4 regions of the Ensifer sp. Root31 genome follow, and region 2 is predicted to be linked to each of the others. Evidence: riboswitches for the same ligand, from Rfam matches in the RefSeq annotation. Region 2 holds a riboswitch; each other region holds the start of a gene.

Region 1 (2,194 bases), on a different contig from region 2:
ACGCCCAGCCAGAAGCGCAGCCGCGAGCGCGTCGAGCACATCCTTTCCTGCGCCACGGCGATCATCCAGGAGAAGGGCAGCGACGCCATGCGCATGAGCGAAGTCGCTGAAAAGGCTGGAATCTCGATCGGCTCCCTCTACCAGTACTTCCCCGACAAGGCGGCGATCGTGCGCACGCTGGCCGAGCGCTACAATGCGGTCTGCAATGAATGCATCGGGGCCGAGCTTGCCAAGGTGACGTCGATCTCGGAACTGCGTGACGCCTTCTCCATGCTGTTCGACATCTATTACGATATGTTCCTGGCCGAGCCTGTGATGCGCGACATCTGGTCAGCGATGCAGGCCGACAAGGCGCTGCGCGAGATCGACCTTTTGCAAAGCCGTGCCGGCGGCCAGCTTCTGGCCGACGTCTGGGCTCGGTTTGCGCCCGACACGCCGCGCGAAACGATCGACAGCGCCGCCTTTTTGATCATGCATCTCGGCGATTGCACGATGCGGCTTGCGGTCTCCGTCACCAGAGCAGAGGGCGACCAGATCGTCGAAGCCTATAAACGCATGATCCTTCGTGATTTTGTCGCGGATGGACCGGGCGGCGGCGCAAGTCTAATTGACATCTCCGGGGTGCGATCCTAATCATCGTGGATCGATTGGTTCCCGCAACGCGAACGCGTTTCGGGAGTAAACGGGAACGTGACGGATGGACCCATGCTGGGCATTCAAATCACGGCCGACCCCGCGACTGTAGAGCGACGTGAATGCGCCGTTCCGGAGCGATCCGGAAGAAGCCACTGGAGACAAGACCGCGAGAGGGCGGCCCTTGCTCTGGGAAGGCGAGGCAAATCCAGGGTGATCTCACCCGACGTCCTGAGCCAGGAAACCTGCCAGTCGATGCGGGCATAGGGCCCAAACCGGGAAAGATCCCGACGCCATCACGGAGGTTGTCATGGCTACATCTACAGTTTCGAGCATTCCGCTCTCCCTCAGCGATCGTCTGACCGCAGGTATCATCGCGCTCCTCATCGGCGGCTTCCTCGTCTTCGGCGCAGGCCTGGCGAACTCGGCCGTGCTGCACGATACCGCGCACGACACCCGCCACTCCTATGGCTTCCCCTGCCACTAAGCGATGTTCCGGGACGCGACTTGCGTTCCGCATCGACATAGCTGCGGACAAAAACGCTTCCGGCAGACAGCCGGACGCGTTTGCTCGCGTCTGATGCAGATTGAAGATCTGCCGGACGGAGCCGTTCGCATATTTGCCAGTGGGACACGGCGCTGCCTGCCAGATGCATGGCGCGCCGATATCGAGGGATATCGAAAATGATTGTCAGAACGCTTCTGGCCGCGATCGTGGCTGGATTGATTGCCGGTGTCTTCATGACCGGCGCCCAGGAACTGCGCGTCGTACCGCTGATCCTGCACGCGGAAGAATTCGAAGGCGAGGCACCGGCCGCCGGCGAACAACCAGCCGTTCAGCCGGGAACGGCCGATCCGGCCGCAGCAAACCACGACCAGCATTCGTCGCTGAAGGCGGTTTCGCCGATTGGCGCTTTGCTTGACGCCCTGTCGCCGATCACGCCTGCCTACGCCCATGAGGGCGAACACGAGGAAGGCGGCATCATGTTCGGCATGAGCCGCTTTTCCGGCACGCTGATCGCCAATCTGGTGACCGGCTCCGGCTTCGCGCTGCTGCTCGCCGGCGTCAGCCTCGTCATCGGCTACCCGATCACGCTCAGGAACGGCGCGCTCTGGGGCGCCTGCGGCTGGCTTGCCGTGCACATGCTGCCGGCAATCGGTCTGCCGCCGGAACTGCCGGGCTTCCCGGCCGCGGAACTCGGCGACCGCCAGGTCTGGTGGGGTGCAACCGTGCTGTTGTCTGCCGCCGGTCTCTATCTGCTGGTCTTGCGGCAAGAGATCGCCGCCAAGATCATCGGCCTCGTGCTGATCGCGGCACCGCATGTCTATGGCGCGCCGCAACCGTCGGACATCTCCAGCAATGTGCCGGCCGTGCTCGGCGCTGAATTCGCCGTGGCAGCCCTTGCCACCACGCTCGCGTTCTGGATTGTTCTCGGCGTCGTGTCGGGCTTCATCAACGATCGTTTCGCCAAGGCGTAACAGACCGGCCAGATTTCGCCATCAACCCGGAGCCCCTGATATCGCCGATATCAGGGGCTTTGTCGTCGAGATGTCTCAGCGC
Region 2 (2,194 bases):
CAGCAGCTTCGGCGCCATGTTTGGCGGCGACGCGCTGGCGCAGATGACCAAGGCCGCCTTCGGCGCGGCGACACGGGCGAGCCGCAAGACGACAGTGCTCGCCTCCTGCCAGCGCATCGATTTCAAGCACCGGATCACCGTTGGCTCGATCATCGAGCTTGTCGCCAGGATTGTGCGCACCGGACGGAGCTCGACGACGGTCGATGTCGAATTGTGGTCAGAGGATTTGACGGGAGCGAAACAGACCCTGACTGCCCATGGCGCCTTCATCATGGTGGCAGTCGACGGGGACAATCGTCCTGTTCCCGCCTTCGCGGCTTGAGGATTTCAGCAGAGCTGTCAATGACGGCTCTCCATCCACAGGCTTCGCCGACACTTGTCGTTTACTCCCCGCTATCCACACCCGAAAAAATATTGTCCGCCTCCCAGGTAGCTTCGACATGGAACCTATTGACGCAATTTTCCCGACATATACTATATCTAGTGTTCGAGGTTCTCCCGATTCGCAAGGATTGGGAGCGAAGATGGGAATACGGTGCCGTCGTAGCGATTTCGCTTGGCTAAGCCGTGGCTGCCCCCGCAACTGTAAACGGCGAGCAACTGTCCAGCATTCGGCCACTGAAGCATGATGCTTCGGGAAGGTCCGGACAGAAGCACCGACCCGTGAGCCAGGAGACCTGCCTCGATCGATAAACGTCCACGGGCGGGGTGTCCGGAGAGGTCAGAGGTGTGCATGGGGCAGGATGAAACCTGCCTGATCGTCTCGACGTCTCCCCGGAAGCGCCGTCTTCAACTTCGGGGTGAAGTCATGTCCGCGTCATCGAATTCCTATCATTCGCCAATGAAGAGGCGCGGGAAGCCGCGAATCTGACGAACAACCGCGCCCGGGTCTTCTCGACCCGAGCAAGCGGTCATCCTGCCAGTCCTGCATTTCGCCGGATCGCTTGTGCGTATCCGCATGCCTTTTCATGCCCAGATCCAGCCGACCAAACGAGGAAGAAATGAACGTCACCGTCTACAGCAAGCCCGCCTGCGTCCAGTGCACCGCAACCTATCGCGCGCTCGACCGCCAGGGCGTCAATTACGAGGTGATCGACATTTCGGTCGACCAGGACGCGTTCGAGACGGTCAAGGGCCTTGGCTACATGCAGGTTCCCGTCGTCATCGCCGGCCCGGAGCACTGGGCAGGCTTCCGCCCCGACAAGATCAGCGCACTGTCCTGAAGCCGAGGTACGGCGCGATGGGGCTGATCGTCTATTTTTCCACCCGCTCGGAAAACACCCATCGCTTCGTCGGCAAGCTCGGCCTGCGCGCCAGACGCATTCCCGTCAGCGCGGCCGACGCGCCGCTCGACGTGCACGAACCCTATGTGCTCGTCGTCCCGACCTATTGCGGCGACGACGGCCGGGGCGCCGTGCCCAAACAGGTGATCCGCTTTCTCAACGATGCGGACAACCGCTCCCACATCCGCGGCGTGATTGCCGCGGGCAACAGCAATTTCGGCGCGACCTACGGGATCGCCGGCGACGTGATCTCGGCCAAGTGCCAGGTGCCCTATCTCTACCGGTTCGAACTGTTGGGAACCGATGAGGACGTCGCCAATGTCAAAAACGGGATGGAACGATTTTGGACGTCTCAACACTCGAACGCCCCTTGAAGGCGACGGAATCGGCGCTCGATTACCACGCGCTGAACGCCATGCTGAACCTCTATGACGAGGACGGCCGGATCCAGCTCGACAAGGACCGGTTGGCGGCAAAGCAGTACTTCCTGCAGCACGTCAACCAGAACACCGTGTTCTTCCATAACCTGCGCGAAAAACTCGATTACCTCGTCACCGAGGGCTACTACGAGCAGGAGGTTCTCGACCAGTATTCGTTCAACTTCGTGCGCGACCTGTTCGATCACGCCTATGACAAGAAGTTCCGTTTCCCGACCTTCCTCGGCGCCTTCAAATATTACACCAGCTACACGCTGAAGACCTTCGACGGGAAGCGCTACCTCGAGCGCTACGAGGACCGGGTCTGCATGGTGGCGCTGACGCTGGCGCGCGGCGACGAGGCGCTGGCGCGCGACATGGTCGACGAGATCATCTCCGGTCGCTTCCAGCCGGCGACCCCGACCTTCCTCAACGCCGGCAAAAAGCAGCGCGGCGAGCTCGTCTCCTGCTTTCTGCTGAGGGTCGAGGACAACA
Region 3 (2,194 bases), on a different contig from region 2:
CCGCGACGAGCAGGCCTGCCGCGCCCGCTGCCCGGGTGCCGAAACAGAACTATTTTTCCACGACCTGGCGACCGAGGAGAGCGACCAGATGGTCTCCGCCTCGACGGGACGCCCCTATAAAGAACTGCCAAACGCCTTTGCCTATCGGACGCGCGGCGTCGGCAAGCCGGGCATTTGCGGTTGCCAGATTCCAAAGATCGCGACGACGCCCAAGGCTTCCAGTGGCAACACTGGCAACAGCGAATCGTCGATCATCGTCATCGAGGGCAAGAAGGAAGCGGCCGCCCCTACCGCCAAGGCGGCTGCGGAGGAGCGCCCCTACGATCCCGCCAAGAGCAAGGTGCGGGTCATCGGGCCGACGTTCCTTCCCCAGGAGGAAACGTCGATCGACCTTCGCCATCCGAAGGGTCCGGGCTACCAGCCGGTTCAGAGCAACTGATCGCAGCGTCTGCCTTTCGGCAGGTTCCCCAGCCTTCCTCGAACACCAGCTCCTCCAGCGGCAGCCGCTGGCGCCAGCCCTTAACCGCAAGTTCCGGCTCCTGGTAAAGGCGATCGACATATCCGAGGCAAAGCCAGGCGACGATCACGACATGATCGGGAATGCCGAGGATCGCCTTGATCTCATTTTCATGAAAGATACTGACCCAGCCGACACCAACGCCTTCGGCGCGCGCCGCAAGCCAGAGGTTCTGCACGGCACAGACGGTGGAATAGAGATCCATCTGCGGGTTATGGGTGCGCCCGAGAACGACCGCTCCACCGCGCGTGCGGTCGCAGGTGACGCAGATGCTCAAGGGTGCCTTGCGGATCCCCTCCAGCTTCAGGGAGCGGTATTTCGCTTGGCGGTCGCCATCGAACATCAATGCCGCTTCGTCGTTGGCGCGGGAAAAGGCCTGCCATACCCGCTCGCGGGTTTCGGCCTGCCGGACCACGACGAAATTCCACGGTTGCATGAAACCCACCGATGGCGCCCGGTGCGCAGCATTGAGCAGGCGCATCACCACATCGTCAGGCAAGGGTTCGGCCAGGAACTGATCCCGCACGTCCCGGCGCGTTTCGATGGCTCGATAGACGGCTTCGCGCTCGTCGGATGAAAAGGCCTCTGCAGCCGCAAGGCCGCCATTAGCGTCAGTCAGCATCGTTCGATCCCCAACAATGCACAACCTTCCGCCGTCCGCGCGGATATCGGTCTATCTTGCCAGGCCGGTCTTCTGACTTCGGATCAACCGGCCGCCTCACCTTCCCAGATCACATGAAGATCCAGTGGCAAGATCTTGAGCAAGCTCAAAATCCCTAGAGGCAGTCGTCCCCGTCACAGCGTTGGGCACGTTCCGGAATAACACCGGATTCCCGATTCTCCCGCGTTGCGGGCACCTGACGGCGTCATAAGGGCACAGCCCACAGGGAATGACAAGCAAGTCCGGCGTCGCTTGCCGGTCACTCCACAGGGCCTCGCGACAGCGTCAGATGTCAGAGCGGCGCGACCGGATGCGGCGAGCCGTCATAGCCGCCCCACACCGACTGGTCGAAGCAGATGACCGACCCCGTCATCAGGCCGGACTCATCCGACGAGAGATAGGCGCAGGCACGCGCGACTTCCTTGGGGTCGACAAGCCGACCGAAGGGTTGGCTGGCGGCCGCCTTTTCGAGCCAGTCGTCTGCCGCCCCATGAAATTCGCGCTGGATGCGGTCTTCCCCTTCGGACGCCATCCAGCCGATATTGAGGCCATTGACGCGAATGCGGTTGCGCAGCAGCGCATAGGAGGTGTTCTTGGTCAGCGTCTCCAGCGCCCCCTTCGACGAGCAATAGGCGGCGATAAACGGCTGACCGGCCATCGCCGACATCGAGCCAATATTGACGATGGTGCCCTGCGTGCCCTCCCGCCGCATCAGCTTTACCGCTTCCTGCATCAGGAAGAACGGTGCGCGCACATTGACAGCGAACATCCGGTCGAACAGTTCGGGGCTGGTGTCCAGGATGGTGCCGCGATCGGTGATCGCCGCCGCATTGACCAGCGCATCGACGCGCCCGAATGTGGCGTCGCAGGCGCTGACGACCTTGCGCGCGTCCTCGACCTTTTCGAGGTCTGCCTCGACATAAAGTACCTGCGCGCCGGTTGCCTTGCGGATCTGCTCGGCCTTCGCTTCGCCCTTGGCAACGTTGCGTCCACAGATGACGACACCTTTAGCCCCA
Region 4 (2,194 bases), on a different contig from region 2:
GATATCAGGCCAGTTGAAGGCGGCGATCAGCGGCTGCGGCAAAGCGAGGCCCGAGGTTTCAATGATGATATGGTCAGGACGATTTTCGCGCTCGAGCAGCTTGGTCATGGTCGGGATGAAATCATCGGCAACCGTGCAGCAGATGCAGCCATTGGTAAGCTCAATGATATCGTCTTCCGAGCAGGCTTCTGCGCCGCAGCCCTTCAGCACGTCGCCGTCGACGCCGAGATCGCCGAACTCGTTGATGATGAGCGCAATGCGCTTGCCATCGGCGTTCTGCAGCAGATTGCGGATCATCGTCGTCTTGCCGGCACCGAGGAAGCCGGTGATGACGGTCGCCGGGATCTTGCCCTGGTTGGCTCTGGCAGTGGTCATGGATCAACCCTTCATTTTCAGCGGCAATCCGGCCGCGACAAAGTAAACTTCCGCGGATTTCTCCGCAACGATCTGGTGAAGCCGGCCGGCATGGTCGCGGAAATCGCGGACCATGCGGTTCTCGGGCACGATGCCGAGGCCGACTTCGTTGGAAACAAGGATGAGGCGCGCCCGCGCCTCCGGCAGGAAAGCGGCAAGGGCCGCGAACTCTGCCGCCATGTCGCGCCCTTCCATCATCAGGTTGGTGACCCACAGCGTCAGGCAGTCGACGAGCACCACGCGGTTCTCGTCATCGATGCGCGTCAGCAGCGAAACGAGGTCGAGCGGCTCTTCATGCGTCGTCCAGCCTTCGCCGCGCCTTGCCCGGTGATGGTCGATGCGCTCGCGCATCTCGTCGTCCCAGGCACGGCCGGTCGCGACATAGTGCATGCCGAGCCCGGAGGCTTCGACGAGCCTTTCGGAAAAGCTGGATTTGCCGGAACGGGCACCGCCGAGGACCAGAACCGGCCCGGCATGGGAAATGCTCATGTGCGTTGCAGCCTCACGCGCTTGGTCGCGAATTCGAGCGGCAACAGGATTTCACCGCGCCGACGGCGCGTTCGGGAAACGATCGATGAGCCAAGACAACCTCCGTGATGGCGTGGGAAGCGGGCTTCCCTTCGGGCGGAATGCCCCTGTCGGACGGCAGGTCTCCTGGCTCACGGCGTCACGAGCCCACCACATCGCGCCCCGCGTGATCACGCGAAGACCGATGCTTGGGCCCGAACGGCCCGCCTCACCTTCCCGGCGTTTTCTGGTTTCGTGAAAGGCGGACGATTCGTAGAAGAAGAGGCGTCCAACCCGGCTGATCACGAAGCCACGCCAGTGGCTTTTCCGGCTGAATTCCAAACCGCCTTCGATTGCCCCATGCAATCGAAAGGAAGCCGGCTATCAGCCCGATGGCGAACCCTGACCGTTCTACAGTCGCGGGGTCGGCTGCGATAAGGATGCCCGATTTGGGTCCATCCGTCACATTCCCAATTATTCCCCCGCATCGCCACGATCCGGGGAAACCATCCAACGTCAGATGATTAGGAAGCGGGCGCCGCAAAGTCAATCGACGCGTGCGACACGCCACCCGTCGAGATGCGGCGCGCGACAATTTGCCGGCAGCAGGCCGCAAAGGCCACTCCTGCATGTTTTTATCCTTAGATGGTATTCGACCTAAGGATAAAAACATGCAGCAATTCAAAGTGTTACAGCGACCTTTGCGCGTCCAGTAAGACGCGCGGCGCTGTAGTCGACGTCGGAGCGGACGCTCCACGGCAACTGAACTTTATTTTAGCAACGTCAGATATTGCGATAGAGTAGCCGAAAGTCGTTTCGATTATCCGGAAGGCAGATGGAACGCAGGCTCACCGCCGTGATGATTGCCGACGTTTCCGGCTATGGACTGCTCACCCAAGCCGACGAAGAGGGTACGTGTGCCCGCTTTCAGGCCGATCTGCACGGCCTGTTCGAACAAAGGATTGCCGCACATCGCGGGCGGTTGATCAAGACCATGGGCGACGGGTTATTGGTCGAGTTCCAGAGTGTCGTCGAGGCGGTCCGTTGTGCGGTGGAGGTTCAGCGCGCGAAATCCGAAAGCCGCGGCTCCGATCAGGGTCGACTGGAATTCCGCATCGGCATCAATCTTGGCGACGTCATCGTTGAAGGCGACGACATTCACGGCGATGGAGTGATCATTGCCGAGCGCCTGCAGAGCCTCGCCGAACCGGGTGGGATCATCATCTCCGGCACCGCCTACGACCAGGTCGAGAAGCACCTCGATGTCGGCTTC

The links. A riboswitch is a leader RNA that binds a small molecule or an ion and turns the genes downstream of it on or off. The one in region 2 is predicted to bind cobalamin.
Region 1: linked by a shared signal. The riboswitch ahead of ASD00_RS27225 (CbtB-domain containing protein) and the one ahead of nrdH (glutaredoxin-like protein NrdH) in region 2 are both predicted to bind cobalamin.
Region 3: linked by a shared signal. The riboswitch ahead of bluB (5,6-dimethylbenzimidazole synthase) and the one ahead of nrdH (glutaredoxin-like protein NrdH) in region 2 are both predicted to bind cobalamin.
Region 4: linked by a shared signal. The riboswitch ahead of cobU (bifunctional adenosylcobinamide kinase/adenosylcobinamide-phosphate guanylyltransferase) and the one ahead of nrdH (glutaredoxin-like protein NrdH) in region 2 are both predicted to bind cobalamin.

What each region holds. Positions count from the first base shown of each region.
Region 1 covers NZ_LMCO01000037.1:5,377-7,570, forward strand. The annotation lists gene ASD00_RS27220 (TetR/AcrR family transcriptional regulator) at 1-633, shown strand, start outside; cobalamin riboswitch at 632-901, shown strand; gene ASD00_RS27225 (CbtB-domain containing protein) at 944-1,120, shown strand; gene ASD00_RS27230 (CbtA family protein) at 1,318-2,112, shown strand; gene ASD00_RS27235 ((2Fe-2S)-binding protein) at 2,188-2,194, opposite strand, start outside.
Region 2 covers NZ_LMCO01000034.1:168,245-170,438, forward strand. The annotation lists gene ASD00_RS41930 (hotdog domain-containing protein) at 1-322, shown strand, start outside; cobalamin riboswitch at 474-700, shown strand; gene nrdH (glutaredoxin-like protein NrdH) at 1,002-1,223, shown strand; gene nrdI (class Ib ribonucleoside-diphosphate reductase assembly flavoprotein NrdI) at 1,241-1,657, shown strand; gene nrdE (class 1b ribonucleoside-diphosphate reductase subunit alpha) at 1,627-2,194, shown strand, end outside.
Region 3 covers NZ_LMCO01000023.1:180,738-182,931, forward strand. The annotation lists gene ASD00_RS20925 (DUF2865 domain-containing protein) at 1-439, shown strand, start outside; gene bluB (5,6-dimethylbenzimidazole synthase) at 348-1,139, opposite strand; cobalamin riboswitch at 1,184-1,393, opposite strand; gene ASD00_RS20935 (SDR family oxidoreductase) at 1,471-2,194, opposite strand, start outside.
Region 4 covers NZ_LMCO01000023.1:346,232-348,425, forward strand. The annotation lists gene cobW (cobalamin biosynthesis protein CobW) at 1-375, opposite strand, end outside; gene cobU (bifunctional adenosylcobinamide kinase/adenosylcobinamide-phosphate guanylyltransferase) at 379-903, opposite strand; cobalamin riboswitch at 1,041-1,447, opposite strand; gene ASD00_RS21720 (adenylate/guanylate cyclase domain-containing protein) at 1,757-2,194, shown strand, end outside.